DNA from 2 places in the Lysinibacillus sp. NPDC093210 genome. Region 1 is predicted to be linked to the other one. Evidence: riboswitches for the same ligand, from Rfam matches in the RefSeq annotation. Region 1 holds a riboswitch; the other holds the start of a gene.
What was found. Region 1 has a riboswitch for FMN ahead of ribE (riboflavin synthase). Riboswitches for the same ligand answer to the same signal wherever they lie in the genome.
Positions count from the first base shown of each region.

Region 2: it holds a riboswitch for FMN, as region 1 does, so the genes downstream of both, ACIP9C_RS03670 (ECF transporter S component) here and ribE (riboflavin synthase) in region 1, are expected to answer to the same signal.

Region 1 covers NZ_JBIVOE010000001.1:405,699-414,644, forward strand. Annotated here, with positions in the region: gene ACIP9C_RS02015 (Spo0B domain-containing protein) at 23-1,330, opposite strand; gene ACIP9C_RS02020 (C45 family autoproteolytic acyltransferase/hydrolase) at 1,653-2,687, opposite strand; gene ACIP9C_RS02025 (DUF1540 domain-containing protein) at 2,918-3,145, opposite strand; gene ACIP9C_RS02030 (spore germination protein) at 3,286-4,728, opposite strand; gene ribH (6,7-dimethyl-8-ribityllumazine synthase) at 4,867-5,334, opposite strand; partial or broken gene ribB (3,4-dihydroxy-2-butanone-4-phosphate synthase) at 5,391-5,981, opposite strand; gene ribE (riboflavin synthase) at 6,040-6,678, opposite strand; FMN riboswitch at 6,835-6,960, opposite strand; FMN riboswitch at 7,081-7,206, opposite strand; gene uvrA (excinuclease ABC subunit UvrA) at 7,527-8,946, opposite strand, start outside.
Region 2 covers NZ_JBIVOE010000001.1:735,642-744,587, reverse strand. Annotated here, with positions in the region: gene resB (cytochrome c biogenesis protein ResB) at 1-423, shown strand, start outside; gene ccsB (c-type cytochrome biogenesis protein CcsB) at 420-1,601, shown strand; gene ACIP9C_RS03695 (response regulator transcription factor) at 1,718-2,434, shown strand; gene ACIP9C_RS03690 (ATP-binding protein) at 2,427-4,202, shown strand; gene sigX (RNA polymerase sigma factor SigX) at 4,418-4,951, shown strand; gene ACIP9C_RS03680 (RNA polymerase subunit sigma) at 4,948-6,246, shown strand; gene ACIP9C_RS03675 (hypothetical protein) at 6,266-6,481, opposite strand; FMN riboswitch at 6,596-6,791, shown strand; gene ACIP9C_RS03670 (ECF transporter S component) at 7,018-7,605, shown strand; gene ACIP9C_RS03665 (sodium-dependent transporter) at 7,753-8,946, shown strand, end outside.

The DNA.
Region 1 (8,946 bases):
GCACATATTGCCCCGTACTATTTCATTTTAGAGGAATGATGACAGTCGCTGTCGTTTCTAATTCGGCTGTCGTTTGAATAGAGATGTTTCCATTATATTTTTTGACAACCTCTTTGACGATAAATAACCCTTGCCCTCTTATTTTACCGAATTCAGGTTTTTTTGTTGTAAACCCTTGTTTAAATATTTGATCCGGCTCTGATATGGTCGGTCCTGTATTAATAATTTCAAAGACATACTTCGCTTCATCCGCATGACAACAAATTGTCATTTTACGTTCACTCTCAGGCAATTCAGTTGTGGCATCAATAGCGTTATCAATTAAATTTGATAATAACTTAATTAAATCTGTTGTTTTAATATTAATAAAAGCATCCTGTGAGACAGAAATATCCATCTCAATATTATGATTTTGGGCTGCAAGTTTTTTCGTTTGCAACAAGATTGATAGCCCAGGGTGATTTATATTTAATTTTAATGATTTAATTGCTTGCACATCTTTAGATAATGAGGATAAATATTGTTTTGCTTGTTCTTGCTCCCCAAGTTGCAGTAGCCCATGTAACACTTGTATATGGTTGGTGAAATCATGTCTTAAAGAAGATACAGAGGTAATTAACGCTTTAATTTCAGCTTGATACGTATCTTCAGTTACCCCTACTTCTTTAGTCACTTCTTTTTGATACCATCTCTGTAAAAAGAAGAAAGAAGCTATAACGATTAAAATAAATAGTCCATTATAAATAAACATGAGCAAATTATTTTCTAGAACTTTTCCTTTAATGCCATTAACTTTGTCAGCACCTATATCAATACCGAGGTAGCCAATAATTTGTCCATTTTCATTCTTAATAGGTGCTCCTACAGAAAGATAATCGCCATGATTAGGATCTTCAATTACATTCGTAACATAAGTTAACCCTTTATAAGCTAGTTTGATTTGCTTCTCAGGCACAGTACAAATTTGTCCTATTTCAAACCCTTCTGTGTAGCTATCAGGTACACCAGCAATCAATGCTTTGGATACTTGAGGATTATCAATTTCTAATGTATACACAAATAAGGCGCCCAGTTTTTCTCTTGCATCATTTAAATAGCTTCTTAATTCCCAATAATCTTTACTTTCCACAGGATTATTTAAAAATTGCTGATACTGTTTGACATCAAGTGATGATGCAATGGATATAGCCGCTTCCAGACTTTGGTTAGCGATTGACTCTTCTACAGTTTTTTTCATTTTCACATAAGAAGTGACAACATTTAAACTTGTGAACAATGATAATAATACTGTCGCTAATACTAATATTAATTTGATTTTACGTTTTTTCATACAAACTGGTACTTCCTCATCTATTGTATTAAATATTTAAAATATGTGTATTTACTACTATAACAATTATTTTTTATGATATCTGAAATAATATTATACTATAGTAATTTTCCTTTTTTCATGTTTGTTTTAAAAAAATCCCTTGAAAATATAACTTATATCCAAGTTTAATTTTTATAACAATTTTAAATTGTTATACAATATAAAATAATTTCATTTTCTTTCGAAAAACGAAATAGCAACAAAACGAAAGGAGAACAGCCCAACAAAAGTTATGCCATTCCCCCTATTATCTATTAAATTATAAACCAAGCATGACGAATTAGATAGCCTGAAGTATTTTTCCTTTTATGGTTGTCGGAAGAATAAGGTCACCCATTATATATTGATGCAGGGAAAACGTTTGTGGCTTGCTATTCTCACCTATACCCACAATGACTTCTAATTGATTTGGTGAGTATACCACTGTGTGTAATGTACCAAAGTATTCTTTATATTGTTTAAAAAATAGTGGTGAATCTCCATCATTAAAATGCTGAAAAGCAGACATAGCAGTCGTACATGCGTTTGCAACATAACGATTTATATAGCGCTTTCGTTGTATTGAATTATCAATATATGCTTTATTTTTCTCTTTTAATTCTTGTGATTCAAAATGATTCGCACAAGTAAATAAATGTTTTTCAAAAATAATTTGCTCCGTTGGTGTAGCCTCTACCACCACCACTTTTCCACTTCGATCAGTCATCGAGTAGTTGTAGCAATAACGATGTGGGATTTTTTTTAATTGTAAAATGGCTTCTTCAATATTTTCACACCGCTCCAGTAATATTCGAACAATCGTTGTCGCCAGAAACCCATCTCCTTCCCATTCATTATTAACAAAATGAAGACCTACAACTAGCCCTTTTTCATTCATTCCATCTAGCCTGCCAATTATTTGCTGGCTAAATCCAACACTTGCATATCCTTCTGACGGATTAGAAAAAACGAGTCTTGCATCATATAAAGCAGGGCTAAAATCATAATTTCTCACATAATGCCCATCATGCACAAACGACGTACATCCCATATCGGGAAATGTCATATTATAACCACTATACATTTTTATAATGGATTCATATGACTGTTCTAAACCAGAAGCTAACCCGTTTATCTCTTGCAAAAGATTTGGCGAAACATACTGTAATGCCTCTTGAGCCTTCCTTGCATTACAAGTAGCTGATAATGCAAGGAGCAGTTCTTCTTGTGCTAAATGAGGAGATGATTGTATTTCCTTACTTTGTTGGAAACCCACGTCATAAGCATTTCCCATTAACGAAACTACGTTCACTACTAAATCTTCGTATTTTTTCATTTCCATACCTCCCATACTCCAATCGGATGTTACTATTATCGTAATCCTTCAAGTAACTGGAAGGTCAAGGGGCGTCACTATACAAAAAAATGCTAAAAAAGAAGTCATCTTCCATATAGGAAGACAACTTTCAAAGTGACCATATCATTAATTATAAGGTAAAGATAAATTATTTAAATATTGCCTTTAATTCTCTATTTGCAATTATTTAAACAACCTATACCTATCATCTAAAGTTTTTCTTTATCTTTAGATCTGAATGTTTTACAACACGTATCTGATGATTGACTTGCTGCCTCTTTAGACATATGCAACTCAAAATCAGAAGCAAACTCTGCATCATGTTTGTTATCAATACGTTTATCCATATCGATTGCTATCTTTTCAGCACCACAAAAATTACCTTTGGCATGGAAAACACAATTAGATACAGCACAGCTTACTTGAACATTCGGCATAACTATCCACCCCTTGTGATTGGTCTAGAAAAATATAGATGAGCATTAATCCATACTCTTCATTAAGTATTTTGTCCAATCCAAGCGTTTTTACAAGCAAAGCATGAAAATAACTTATTATTTATTTAAAATGGCTATCGTTAATTTTTACTGGAAGACCGAGTTTTATCTTGAGGCTGTAAAAATTTTGGGCGTTTATTATATCCACTTGGAGCTGCACGTATTAAAGATTTTTTGATATCACTCCAATTCAAATCTGCGCCAAGACTTAAGTACGGTACACCTAACACGCGTATATTCGCAACATAAATAAGAATAAAGAATAGGGACAAAAAGAAACCAAATAAGCCAAAAAAAGCAGCCATTAAGACGACAAATAAACGGAAAACACTCATGGCCGTTACAAACGATTGATTTACAAGTGTATATGCTGCAATACTTGAAATAGCAATTACTACTATCATTGAAGGACTCGTTATGCCCGCCTTGATCGCCGCATCTCCGACAATTAAACCTCCCACAACGCTCATGGTTCCGCTCAAAAGAGATGGTAAGCGAAGACTTGCTTCGCGAAATAATTCAAACATAAATAACATAAGCAATATTTCTAGTATGGTAGGAAAAGGCAAACCGGTTCTTGATTGCACAACTGTTGCTAAAAGTAGTATAGGCATTTGCTCTTGATGATAGGTCGATAAGGCAAGCCAAAAACCTGGTGCAAGTATACTTATTGATATACCTACGATTCGTAGCAGTCGTTCTATAGAGCCTACAATAGCTGGATAATCATTATCTTCTCCTGATTTAAAGAGTAAAAAGATATTAGGGGGTGTTATGATTACATAGGACACTCCATCGACTAAAATAAGAATACGTCCTCTACTTAACGCTTGTACTGCATAATCAGGTCGACCTGTATAGTCATGTAGTGGAAGAATTTTAGAGGTTTTGCCCACCCCATCCATCAATATATCGCCACTAATTACGACATCTGTATCAACTTTACGTAATTGCGTTTTAATTTCATCCACCATCGTTTTATTGGTAATGTCCTCCATATAAAGAACGGCTACTGTTGTTTTAGAGCGCCTACCAACTTCCACCGTTTCTACACTCAATGAATTAGTTGGTAGTCGCTTACGAATTAAAGCAATATTAATAAAAACATCTTCTATAAAATCGTCTCTCGGTCCTTTAATTACTAATTCATTTTTTGTTTCTTCAGGATTTCGATTAGGCTTATTAGCAATTTTACTAGAGAATAAAATTTTCTCCTTTTCAAAGTAAAGTAAAGCATATCCTGTATATACACGCGTAATAGCATCTTCTAAATCCGTTATTTTTTGAAGATTTGGAATGTGTAATTCATTTATTATTTGATCTTCTAATAATGTTATTGAAGCATCTTCGCACAAAGATTGGACTCGATTTATAATGACCTTATTCAATAATAACTGGTCGAACATTGATTCACATGTAATAAAATGAACAATATGCTGTTGAAAGGTATAAGATTGAAATATCACGTCAGCAGAGCGTTGAAATAGTTCTTTCAACGTTTTCAATTCGATATTTCGATTCATTGATTGAATATTCCTCATCTCCTACTGAACTCGATTCAAACAAAGTATTGTACTGAAATGCATATACAATATTTTTCCCAATGTCCAACAAATTATGCAGCAATTATCCTTGTCATTTATACATTATGTCATTAAAATTTAACCAATCATTTTCTGTAAATTCGCCATTTCAATAGCTGAAATTGCAGCGTCATAGCCTTTATTACCAGATTTTGTCCCCGCACGTTCAATTGCCTGCTCAATATTTTCAGTTGTGACAACACCAAAAATAACTGGTACATTTGTAGCAAGAGAAACGTTAGCTATGCCTTTTGCTGATTCGTTACAAACATAATCATAATGTGTCGTAGAGCCACGAATAACTGTACCAAGACCAATAATGGCATCATATTTTTTTGTTTCAGCTAGTTGTTTAGCGATAAATGGAATTTCAAATGCACCTGGTACCCACGCAACATCAATTAACGCTTCGTCTACACCATGACGTTTTAGCCCATCTAATGCACCGCTTAATAATTTACTTGTAATAAATTCATTGAATCGACCAACTACTACCGCTATTTTTAAATCACTACCAATTAATTGTGCTTCAAATGTTTTTCCCATAAATTGATTCTCCTCTTTTACACTGTAAGTGAATTTTTCCCTTGCATTTGTTGACGGCGATAGGCTGCTAGTGCATCAATCGAAATCATTTTTAATTTGTGTTTTTTCGCATATTTGACTAAGTCATCGAAGCGTAGCATTTCACCATCATCCCCCATGATTTCACAGATAACGCCTGCTTGTATGCTTTTGCAAAGCTTTGCTAAATCGATAGTAGCCTCCGTATGCCCTCTACGTTCTAAAACACCATTTTCCTTTGCTATAAGGGGAAATACATGCCCAGGTCTACGAAAATCTGTTGCTTGCGCTTGTGAGTCTAGCATTTTCTGAATCGTCAAAGCGCGTTCAAAGGCACTAATGCCTGTTTTTGTATCTTTATAATCAATACTTACGGTAAATGCCGTTTGGTGATGGTCCGTATTATTTACGACCATGGGATGCAACGCTAATTGTTGTGCAAGACGCTGTGAAATTGGCGTACAAATAAGCCCTCTTCCATAAGTGGCCATAAAGTTTATCGTTTCTGGTGACATGAACTCTGCAAGGGCAAGTAAATCCCCTTCATTTTCACGGTCTTCATCATCCACGACCACAATCATTTTGCCTTGTTTTAAATCTGCAATTGCTTCTTCAATTGAATGTAGCAAAATTGCCACCTCCTAATAAACTTTCATTTACTGTACGTTCTATACTTTCAAAGACAGATTAAAACCCATGCTTCGCTAAGTAATCTTTTGTAATGGTCGGTGATTGCTGACCACGCTGTAGCTGTTGAATAATGTATTTACCAACTAAATCGGTTTCAATATTGACTGGAGATCCAACATTTTTTGTTCCTAATACGGTTTCCTTGTAAGTGTGCGGAATAAGCGATACGGTGACGCTGTTTTTTTCCACATGGAAGAGCGTTAAACTCGTTCCATCAATTGTGATTGAACCTTTAGGAATACAATAGCTAGTTAACTCTTCTGAAAGTTCTATATCAATGTATACTGCATTGGCCATTGGACGTTTGCGCAATATTTTTCCCACTCCGTCAACATGCCCTGAAACAAAATGACCACCAAAACGTCCGTTTGCAGGCATTGCACGCTCTAAATTTACTGCATTACCAACAGTGAGTTGCTGCAAATTTGTAGCTTTCACTGTTTCAGGCATTACGTCCATCGTCAGTTCCTGCTCATTATGATGTGTAACTGTCAAACACACGCCATTGACAGCTATACTATCTCCTAGTTTCACATCCGATACTATCTTTGACGAAATAATGGTAATTTTCATACTTTGTCTATCGTTTTGCAAGGTTTTTACTGTACCAACATCCTCAATAATACCTGTAAACATTTTCCACCTACTTTCTAATTTTTAAATTTTGACCTGTAATTGCCTAAACGAGACAAACAAAAAACCCCATATAATAATGGGGTTTGGGAGTTCTCATACATAAGACGTCACTAAATAAACCTAATGGATATAAATATTTCCACAGGCTACCATCTCATCGTTCTTCTCCCATCCAGACTATAACTGTCGGTTTTGGATTTGCACCAAATCAGCTTGCGCTCACGGACTTTGAATTGCTTCATCACCGCCGATTGGGAATTTCACCCTACCCCGAAGAACAAATTACTATTAAATTTTTAACTAAATAAAAAACTCCCCAACGAAGGCGAAGGGAAGTAGTTTTGTATATAAGCGTAGCCAAATAGACCTTTTAAAGTCATACGAAATTAAAAAGCTTATAAATTTACCCTTCTCCCATCCAGACTGTAACTGTCGGTTTTGGATTTGCACCAAATCAGCTTTCGCTCACGGACTTTGAATTACTTCATCACCGCCGATTGGGAATTTCACCCTACCCTGAAGGATATGTTTATTTAGTTACTTCATACGATAACATTATTTTAATACATTATCCACTTAAAATTTTTTAATGGCTATTTTGTGTAGTTTAATTGCCTTGGCACAATCCAAATGTGCAAATGAAAACAACCAGTTAATAATTGAGCGTATTAATAAGGAGCTAGTGACTTTGGGGATAATTAAAATTCGTAACGTCCAATGGAATTTTGAAAGGATTCATAAATACGCTCTTTAGTAGAAGGTCGCACAATAACCTTCATCTTAACTAAAAGAGCGTATTTTTAATATCCTATAATTTTTTTAAAGTACTGCTAGTATATTAAATGTAATTAGTACGCTTCGGCGAGTACTTCTTTCAGAAACATCCCCGTAAAGGAATCCGATACTTTTGCCACTTGTTCCGGCGTTCCTTCAGCTACAAGCTTTCCACCTGCGGCTCCTCCTTCAGGTCCAATATCGATAACCCAATCTGATTCACGGATTAATTCTAGACTATGTTCGACGACGATAACTGTATTGCCCGCGCACACAAGTCTGTTTAATAAAGCATGCAGCAGTTTAATATCAGATGGATGAAGACCCGTCGTAGGTTCGTCCAATAAATAAAGCGTGTGGCTTTTGGATGCTTTACTTAATTCGTTTGCCAGCCTAATACGCTGTCCTTCACCGCCAGATAAAGTTTTGACCGATTGTCCCCATTGAAGATAACCCAACCCTACCTCACATAGCATTTCAATCATGCGAGAAATCTTTGTTTCCGATTTCAGAATTGGTAAGCTCTCCTCTACAGACATATTTAGCAAATCTGAAATGGAGTACCCTTCATATTTTACTTGCAACACTTCGTCAGTAAACCTTTTACCTTTGCAGTTTGTACATGTCACTTCTATATCTGCTAAGAAGTCCATATCTACTGATAATACACCTAAGCCTTGGCATGTTTCACATCGTCCCCCCGGAGAGTTAAAGGAGAAATGCTTTGAAGTTAATTCTCTCTCTTTTGCTTCTGGTAATCCTGCAAACAATTTGCGGAGGTGCGTAAAGACATCCGTATAGGTAGCGACATTAGAGCGCTGTACTCTTCCCATTGGCGATTGGTCAAAAATAACGATATTTTCGATATGTTCTAACCCACTAATTTCCTTACATCCAGTTTGGGAAAGGTTTTTCGATTTTCCTTGCGCAAGAATGTCGAAAACAAGCGTGGATTTCCCCGAACCTGAAACGCCTGTTACTGACACGAGACAGCCCAATGGAATAGAAACAGTAGGGATGTCGACATTTCGAAGTTTTGCTTGTTGAATCGTGATATGCTGCCCATTTCCCTCCCTACGAACTCGAACAGGAGAAGGGAAACTTTCTTCTACTAGATAAGCTCCAGTCACTGATTGCTCATTTGACATTAAATCATCCAAACTGCCTTCTCCTACAACAGTTCCACCATGTATTCCCGCACCTGGACCAATATCAATGATATGATCTGCAGCACGCATCATCTCAACATCATGCTCGATAACTAGTACAGTATTACCTAAATCACGTAATTCCTGAAGCACTCGAATGAGGCCTGCTGTATCCTTTGCATGAAGACCAGTTGTCGGTTCATCCAAAATATACAGAACGCCAGTTAAAGCTGAACCAAGTATGGTAGCAAGTCGTAAACGTTGTGTCTCTCCTCCAGACAATGATACCGTCTGACGGTTTAATGAAAGGTAACCAAGTCCAACATCGATAAGCCGCTGAAGTGTT
Region 2 (8,946 bases), 330 kb from region 1:
ACACCAGAAACACCAGAGGGTGAAACAAGCTTTGTTGCTATTAAACAAACACTAGAGCCGCTAGGCGAAAATCAATACAAAATGAAATTTGCAAGTGTGGAAACACGAGATATGTCAGGCTTTACGATACGTAAAGACCGTACAATCCCTATTTTATTTGTTGGTGGTATTATTTTCATGATTGGCGTTGCGATTGGTTCATATTGGAATCACCGTCGTCTTTGGTTACAAGTAGAGCCAGATGGTAAATTACTGATGGCTGCCCACGTAAACAAAAATATGTTTAGCATGAAAAAAGATTTAGATGCCGTGACTGCATTTGCTGGTCTACCACAATATAATGACCAGTTAGATACGGCAGAAGAGGACGAAAAGTCCACAAGCCTTGGCAATAATAAAAAGGAAGGTGACAACACCTTATGAGTTTGATTAACTTAAGTGGGAATCTATTATTTGTTGCATTTGTAGCCTATCTAGTAGCAACCTTATTATTTGGCGGTGCGATTAAACAATCCAATGCTTCGGGAAAAAATACCGATAAATGGGGTAAACTTGCTATTACAGTAACGATTGTAGGTTTTCTTGCACAACTTGGTTATTTTATTACACGTTGGATTCATACAGGGCACGCTCCTGTAAGTAATATGTTTGAATTTACAACTGCTTTCGGGATGTTTATCGTTGCAGCATTCATTTTAATCTACTTTATTTATCGTCTGACAGCATTAGGATTTGTAGCGTTACCTGTAGCGCTTTTAATTATTGCATATGCGTCGATGTTCCCGAGCGAAGTAAGTCCATTAGTACCTTCATTACAAAGTTATTGGTTAACAATTCACGTTATAACAGCTGCAATGGGTCAATCTATTTTAGCAATTAGTGCAGTTGCAGGTTTAATTTACTTATTAAAAGTTGTTGATTTAAAGAAGCCTTCTAAGCAACGTTTCTGGCTTGAAGCCGTTATGTACTGTTTAGTTGTTGTAATTGGCTTTGTTGTCGTTTCATCTACATTTAGTGCTATGGGTTACGAATCAAAATACACGTATCTTGATAAAGAAGGTGTATCTCGTCAAATTACTTATAATTTGCCACCGATTTTTGGCATGCACGATTATGAGGCAGTTGAGGAACATGGCATGTCTCCATTAGTAGAAATGCCTGCACTCATTAATGCGAAAAAATTAACAACAGTTGTTTGGTCATTACTAGTAGGGTCATTACTATACTTATTAATTCGTCTTATTGCACGTCGTCGAATTAGCGCATTATTCCAGCCGCTTGTTAAACGTGTAAATCTGCAATTATTAGATGAAATTGGTTATCGATCTGTTATTATTGGTTTCCCTGTTTTCACGTTAGGTGCACTCATCTTTGCGATGATTTGGGCACAACTTGCGTGGAGTCGTTTCTGGGGATGGGACCCGAAAGAAGTATGGGCCCTTATTACATGGTTATTCTATGCAGCATTCCTACATCTACGTCTATCTAAGGGCTGGGAAGGTGAAAAATCTGCTTGGTTAGCACTAATTGGTTTTGGTATTATTTTATTTAACCTAATAGCTGTTAACTTAATTCTTGCAGGTTTACACTCCTACGCGTAACAATGGGAAACGAAAAGCCTTTTCGCTGCGGCGAAAGGGCTTTCTTTTCTTTTCAAGACGTTGTGTACCATGTACAATAGAGGGTAGAGAAAGTTTGGAAGAGAGGGATCGTGAAAGTGTCAGAGAATATTTCAGTATTAGTAGTAGACGATGAGGATCGTATTCGCCGCTTATTAAAAATGTATTTGGAGCGCGAAGGGTACCAAGTCGACGAAGCAGAGAATGGTGAAGAAGCGATCGAAAAATCTTTAGAAAAAGAGTATCACTGTATTTTACTAGATATTATGATGCCTGAAAAAGATGGGCTAGAAGTTTGTGCAGAAATTAGAGAACGTGCTGCAACTCCAATTATTTTATTAACTGCAAAAGGTGAGGAAGCAAACCGTGTACAAGGCTTCGAGCTTGGGGCAGATGATTATATTGTTAAGCCTTTTAGTCCACGCGAGGTAGTGCTACGTGTAAAAGCCATTTTACGCCGCTCACAAGCATTTTCACCTACAACAAATGCATCTTCATCGAAAGATTTAGTGGTATTCCAACACTTGATGATTGACCATGATGCACACCGTGTAACTGCAGAGGGAATAGAAGTAAATTTAACACCGAAAGAGTATGAATTATTGTATTTCCTTGCAAAATCTCCAGACAAAGTATTTGACCGTGAACAATTACTAAAAGAGGTTTGGCATTACGATTTCTTTGGGGATCTACGTACAGTAGATACACATGTTAAGCGATTACGTGAGAAGCTTAATCGTGTATCAGAAAACGCTGCAAAAATGATTGTCACTGTTTGGGGCGTTGGCTACAAATTTGAGGTTGTCAATGAATAGAATATGGAACAGTGTTGTCGGGAAGCTATGGGTAACCATATTGCTTCTCGTTTCATTTGTATTATTTGTTTTCACGGTTTTAATGCTCGAATTTCTTCAAAACTATCATATGCAGCAAGCTGAGATTTCATTGCGTCAAACGGCTGCAACAATAGCGAGTATAGTGGATGACAATGAAACAGCAGAATCGACATCGCAACTATTAACAGATATTTTACCGGATGGTACCAATGCGCTTATCGCCATCAATCATCTAGAAGTAACATTTGCAATGCAAGAAGGCGTTAATAAAAAAGAAATTCAAGGCGCTATTTTAGCAAATAAAGCATTCCATGAAGTTTTCAAATCAGATGATCCTATTATTAAGGAAATGATGATGCCATCCTCTACCGATAAAGAAAAAATGGAATCATATGTCGTATTAGGTTTCCCGCTAAACGTGGAAAATGAAGTGCATGGAGCGGTCTTTATTTACCAAAGTCCAGATGCGTTACATAAAACGTCCAAAGAGACAACGAAAATTGTCTTTTTAGCGGCATTCATTGCCTTTGTGTTAACGACATTCTTTGCATTTTTCCTTTCATCACGTATTACTTCACCACTACGAAAAATGCGCGAGCTAGCCTTTGAAATTGCAAAAGGGAATTTCGAGGCAAAAATGCCGACAACGCAGAACGATGAAATTGGACAGCTTGCGGTTGCATTCAATCAAATGGGGCGCCAGTTAAAGCACAATTTAGAGGTAATCAATCAAGAAAATGAGCAATTATCCAATATTTTAACTTCTATGACTGACGCTGTTATCACGTTTAATCGGGATCGTACTATTTTACTCAGCAATCCACCTGCGGAACGATTAATGCAAAAATGGTTTGTCAACAAAGGCTCGCAAAGTGCCAAGCCTATTCCACCTGAGCTATATCATATGCTAGATCATGTACTAATGTTTGAAGATAAGCTGGAAGAAGAAATAGAGATGGATGGAAATTATTATACATTTACGATTAGCCCGCTCTATAGTGGGGAATTGATACGAGGAGCTGTTGCTGTTATCCGTGATATGACAGAACAGCATCGTCTAGAAAAGCTTCGCTCAGACTTTATTGCCAATGTATCACATGAACTACGGACACCTATTTCAATGCTTCAGGGCTACTCAGAAGCGCTAATGGATGATGATTTTATACAAGATCAAGAAGAACGCAATGAGATTACTAAAATTATTTATGATGAATCAAAGCGTATGGGACGTTTAGTTACAGATTTATTAGATTTAGCACGCATGGAATCTGGACATATGACATTATACAAAGATGAAGTACCGATTAATGCAACATTTGAGCGCATTACCCAAAAATTTGCGCAAGTAGCAAAAGAGAAGCATGTTCAGCTCCTTTTTAATAGTGAGTTTGATGAAGATACGGTAATAAGCATGGATGAGGATCGTATTGAACAAGTGTTAACGAATTTAGTTGATAATGCACTGCGTCATACAGATGAAGGTTCTGTCTTTGTAAAAGTAGAGAAGGAGCCGACATTTGCTAAAATCTCTGTTCAGGATACAGGACATGGTATACCACAGGAAGATTTACCATATGTTTTTGAGCGTTTTTATAAGGCAGATAAAGCGCGTACACGTTCTAAAGGGGGAACTGGTTTAGGGCTTGCTATTGCTCGAAACATTGTAAAGGCGCATTCCGGAAACATTATGGTCGATAGTGTATTAAAAGAAGGAACAACCTTTACTTTCTATTTACCCTTCGACTAACTTTGTCCGTTAGAAGCCCATTGATTTGAAAAGTCATAAATAAAGGCTACAGGCGGCTAGCATTTTAGATGACTTAATGCCAATGCCTGTAAGCTGATAGCATGTAGTTTTAGTGCAGATATTGGCACTTAGCAAAATTTTGAGTAAATCATAATTAAGATGTAACTTGTGCGAGCGTTAGACGACAAATACTATGAGAACGGGGGTGGAGTGCTTTGAATGACTCCGTGTTCCATCGATTATACGATTCATACCATCAAGACGTGTTCCAGTTTCTTATTTATCTAGTAAAAAATCGTACACTTGCTGAGGATCTATCACATGAGGTGTACGTTCGTGTTCTGCGATCGTATGAACAATTCGCAGGAAATAGCAGTGAAAAAACATGGCTTTTTGCTATTGCTAAAAATGTCGCAATAGATCATTTTAGAAAGCAGGCAGTGCGCAAAAAACATTCGCTCGATTTTTTTGACTGGGAAACGGAACAACTACATTCAACCACACCATCACCGGAAGATATGCTACAGGCCAGTGATGAATTAATGCAAATAGAGTCTGCACTTGAAAATTGTACAGGGGATCAAAAAATGGTTATTATTATGCGCTTTTTCCAAGATTTATCGATTGCTGAAACAGCGCAGATACTTGATTGGACAGAAGCAAAGGTTAAGACGACGCAACATCGAGCCATTAAGTTTTTAAGGCAACAGCTACAACAGGTTAGGGAACAGGAGGCGAAAAGGCAATGACTCATAAACAATTTGACGACGATGAACAACTAGAACAAATGTTGAAGAATGCCCCGAAGCTGACTGATGACCGTTCGAAAGAAGAAGTGTTGAAACGATTGCTTGCAGATGCACGTCTGCAAGATAATATACATCTTCAAGAAGCAATGCAACAACCAACAGATTCAAAAGTGCTTGAAGAGCAAGAGCAGTCTTTTGCTACTCACGAGAATGAAAGCATCAAGCCAATGAAACAGCGTAAAAAGAGTAAGTTACCTATTCTTAGTAGTATTGCAGCTGTTTTTGTACTATCAATAGTAGGGTACGTGTTTTTATCAAATAATAATCCAGTTAAGGATGAAGCAAACGCCCCTCCTGAAAATTTTTCTACGATGCAAGAGGATCGAGCTATTCAAGAAAGTGAAAATGCAGATGGTGTGATGAAAGCGAATATCGGTGCCGAACATGCACGAATGCTATCACTTCGGACATCCGTTTACGAAGACGATTTAGCAGATGCAGTAGTATTTAAAATCGGCTTACCAGGTGGCAATGCTGATAGCATACCAATGACCTATATAATCCCGAACGAGAAATTATCGGCTGATTTTGGAAAGCAAAAGCCGACAACTCTACAAATGTATGAAAAATACGCACCACAAATTGATGAGGAAGCGCTTGGTTTTGCTAATTATCATCCATACAAAGGTGAGTTAAAAGAAGAGGGTGAGACGCTAGTTCATGTCTTACCTAAAAAAAATGATTACGATGTAGCTTCAGCTTCCGTAACAAAATATTTAAGTTCATTAAAAGATACTTTTTCCGACTCTGAATATAAAGCGATATCGGTAAAAAATGCAGATGGTACTCCTTATGAATTTTCGCAGGTTGGTGAGCCAAGTGAGCCTATGCAGTTAACGAAAGATAATCATTACAACTATTATTTATATACAGAAGAAAATGGGACTGAATATTTATCGCCCGACTTCCACCAAACATACCCTACTGTTACAGAGGCACTTATTGCCATGCGTGATAAAAAAGATGATATATATGTACCCGTCATCCCTGAAAATGTAACGTACACAGTGAAAGAAGAAGAGGGGGGTGTTGTCATCACATTTGACGCACCTCTGGATTTGATGACAATGGATGCTGTGCGGGCAACGCAATTAATAGAGGCCATGATGCTGACAGCTTCAAGCTTTGATAAAAAGCTACGCTTAGATAACGTCGTACAGGATAGTTGGGAAGGTTTTGATTTAACAAATTTTTTACCGATACCTGTAGGTGCAAATAAACAAACTATGCAGTAACAAAAAAAACAGCTAGCTTTTATGAGGTAGCTGTTTTTTTTATGAGTTGTTTCCGTATTAGAATACTGGTGGAAACGCGGAAATCTGGTGTTGAAACGCGGAATTCAAGCTCTGAAGCGCGGAATCCTAATGGTGAAACGCGGAATCCAAGCTCTAAAACGCGGAATTCTAATGGTGAAACGCGGAATCCGTCGCTCGTGGCTTGAATTTGAATAACTTGAACTCGAAAATCCACTGGCCCTTTTGGAGAAGCATTCATTAAAACATACAAATTTAATCGGAATTTTTTAAGCAGAAGTATTTACTTTTGTGAGATAAAACATTATAGTTAATTTATAAAATAATATTGATTCATCTTCGGGGCAGGGTGAAAATCCCGACCGGCGGTAATAGAGTTGTAAATCGCTAGTGTACTACAAACTACATTAGCTCGTAAGATTTACTACATGGCTCTTCAGCCCGCGACCTGTGCAAAGATTTTTTTGCATGGCTGACTTGGTGCGATTCCAAGGCCGACAGTATAGTCTGGATGGGAGAAGATGAAGGTACGATCGTCATTCGTTGTTACGAATTAAGCTATGTGCGAGCGTTTTTTTTAGTGTGTCTATAGATTGCACTGTTTGCACAAAAAAAGCTAGTAATGGCGCTATTTAATCATGCCTTTTCTCCCTTATGCTGATGTGCATAAGGGTTTTTTCGTGAAAAAACAATCGATTACGTCGTAACCTTTCTTCTTGCAAGATTGAATCAGCAAAGAGGAGAGAGTTTTCAATGAAGAAAAATATCAAACTTCAATCGTTTATTACGATTGGTATGCTAAGTAGTATTTCATTTTTATTAATGCTTTTTAATTTCCCAATTCCGCCGTTCCCAGCATTTTTAGAGGTGGATTTCAGTGATATGCCTGCTTTACTTGCAGCCATCACAATGGGGCCAGTTGCGGGTATTTTAGTAGAACTATTTAAAAATATATTGGATTGGATTTTCTCGGGTACACCTACAGGGGTTCCAGTTGGGCATATTGCAAACTTTGTGACAGGTATATTATTTATTTTACCAGTATCATTTGTTTTTAACCGTTTTAAAACAATTGCGGGTCTTGTTGGAGGTTTGGCAACAGGAACAATTGTTATGGCAGTAGGAATGAGCTTTTTAAATTACGCAGTATTTTTACCGATGTACACTTATTTCTTAGGTATGGAGCCAGTAGTTGGCGATTCATTATATAAAATGATTATTGCAGGTATTTTGCCATTTAATATCGTTAAAGGTGTGCTATTAACGGCGATTATGGCGTTACTGTTCACAACGATGCGTAGATGGATTGAACAACAACGTACGATGTATTTATCGAAATAATAAATTAAGCCTCGAGTTTATTCATACTCGGGGTTTTTTATTTATAGATCTAATAGCATGCTGGAATCTTCAGGAATTGACTAGTCTAAATTACTATTTTAATGTACAATTAATGTGAGATTAGTTAGATTTGAGGAGATTGAAGAGATGAGTGAAAACAATGGACAATGGTCCAGTAAGTTAGGGTTTATTTTAGCATCTGCGGGTGCTGCGATTGGACTAGGGGCTATATGGAAACTACCATATGTCACAGGGCAAAGTGGTGGCGGCGCATTTTTCCTTATATTTGTGGTGTTCACTTTGTTGATTGGCCTACCGATGTTATTATCCGAGTATATTTTAGGGCGTGGTACGCAATCAGAGGCGATCACAGCCTATAAAAAGGTTGTTCCAACAAAACCTGCTTGGGCTTGGGTTGGACGCATGGGTGTACTTGGCTGTTTTCTATTATTAACCTTTTACAGTGTTGTAGGGGGCTGGATATTTATTTATAGTGGCCTAGGTGTATCTGGGGCTGTTATTGATTCAACGGTTAATCCAAGTGAGCTATTTGGAAAAATTATTAGTACTCCGTGGATTACATTACTAGGTTTAGCGTTATTTACACTTGCGAATGTACTTGTCATTTCGCTAGGTGTACAAAACGGCATTGAAAAAGCAAATAAGTGGATGATGCCATTATTATTTGTTATGTTTATCGTTCTTGTTATTCGTGCATTAACATTAGACGGGGCAATGGAGGGTGTGAAATTCTTCTTATGGCCAGACTTTTCAAATATAACGGGTAAAGCTTTATTAGAGGCGTTAGGGCAGTCATTCTTTGGTTTGGCAGTAGGGTTCTCTTGTTTGGTTACATATAGTTCGTATTTGAAAAAGGATGTTAGTTTACCGAACTCAGCAGGCTCAGTAGTTATACTGACTGTGCTCGTGTCATTTTTTGCAGGACTAGCTATTTTTCCTGTAGTATTTGCCTTTGATTTAGAGCCACAGGCTGGGCCTGGCTTATTATTTATGGTGCTACCGACAGCATTTAGTCAAATGCCCTTTGGTGAAGTATTTTTAGCGCTGTTTTTATTACTGTTTTTATTTGCGACGTTAACATCATCATTTAGTTTATATGAAATTATTGTTGCGGCATTTATGGAGAAGTGGCATATGTCACGTTCAGTCTTAACGTTCCTGCTGGGGGTTGTTGTCTTCATTGCTGCCATTCCGTCAGCATTATCATCTAGTTTGTTAGCGGATGTATCCATTTTCGGAAAGTCGATTTTTGATGCTACTGATTTTTTAGTGTCCAATTTAATGCTACCGTTGGGCAACTTGTTGATTGCAATCTTTATT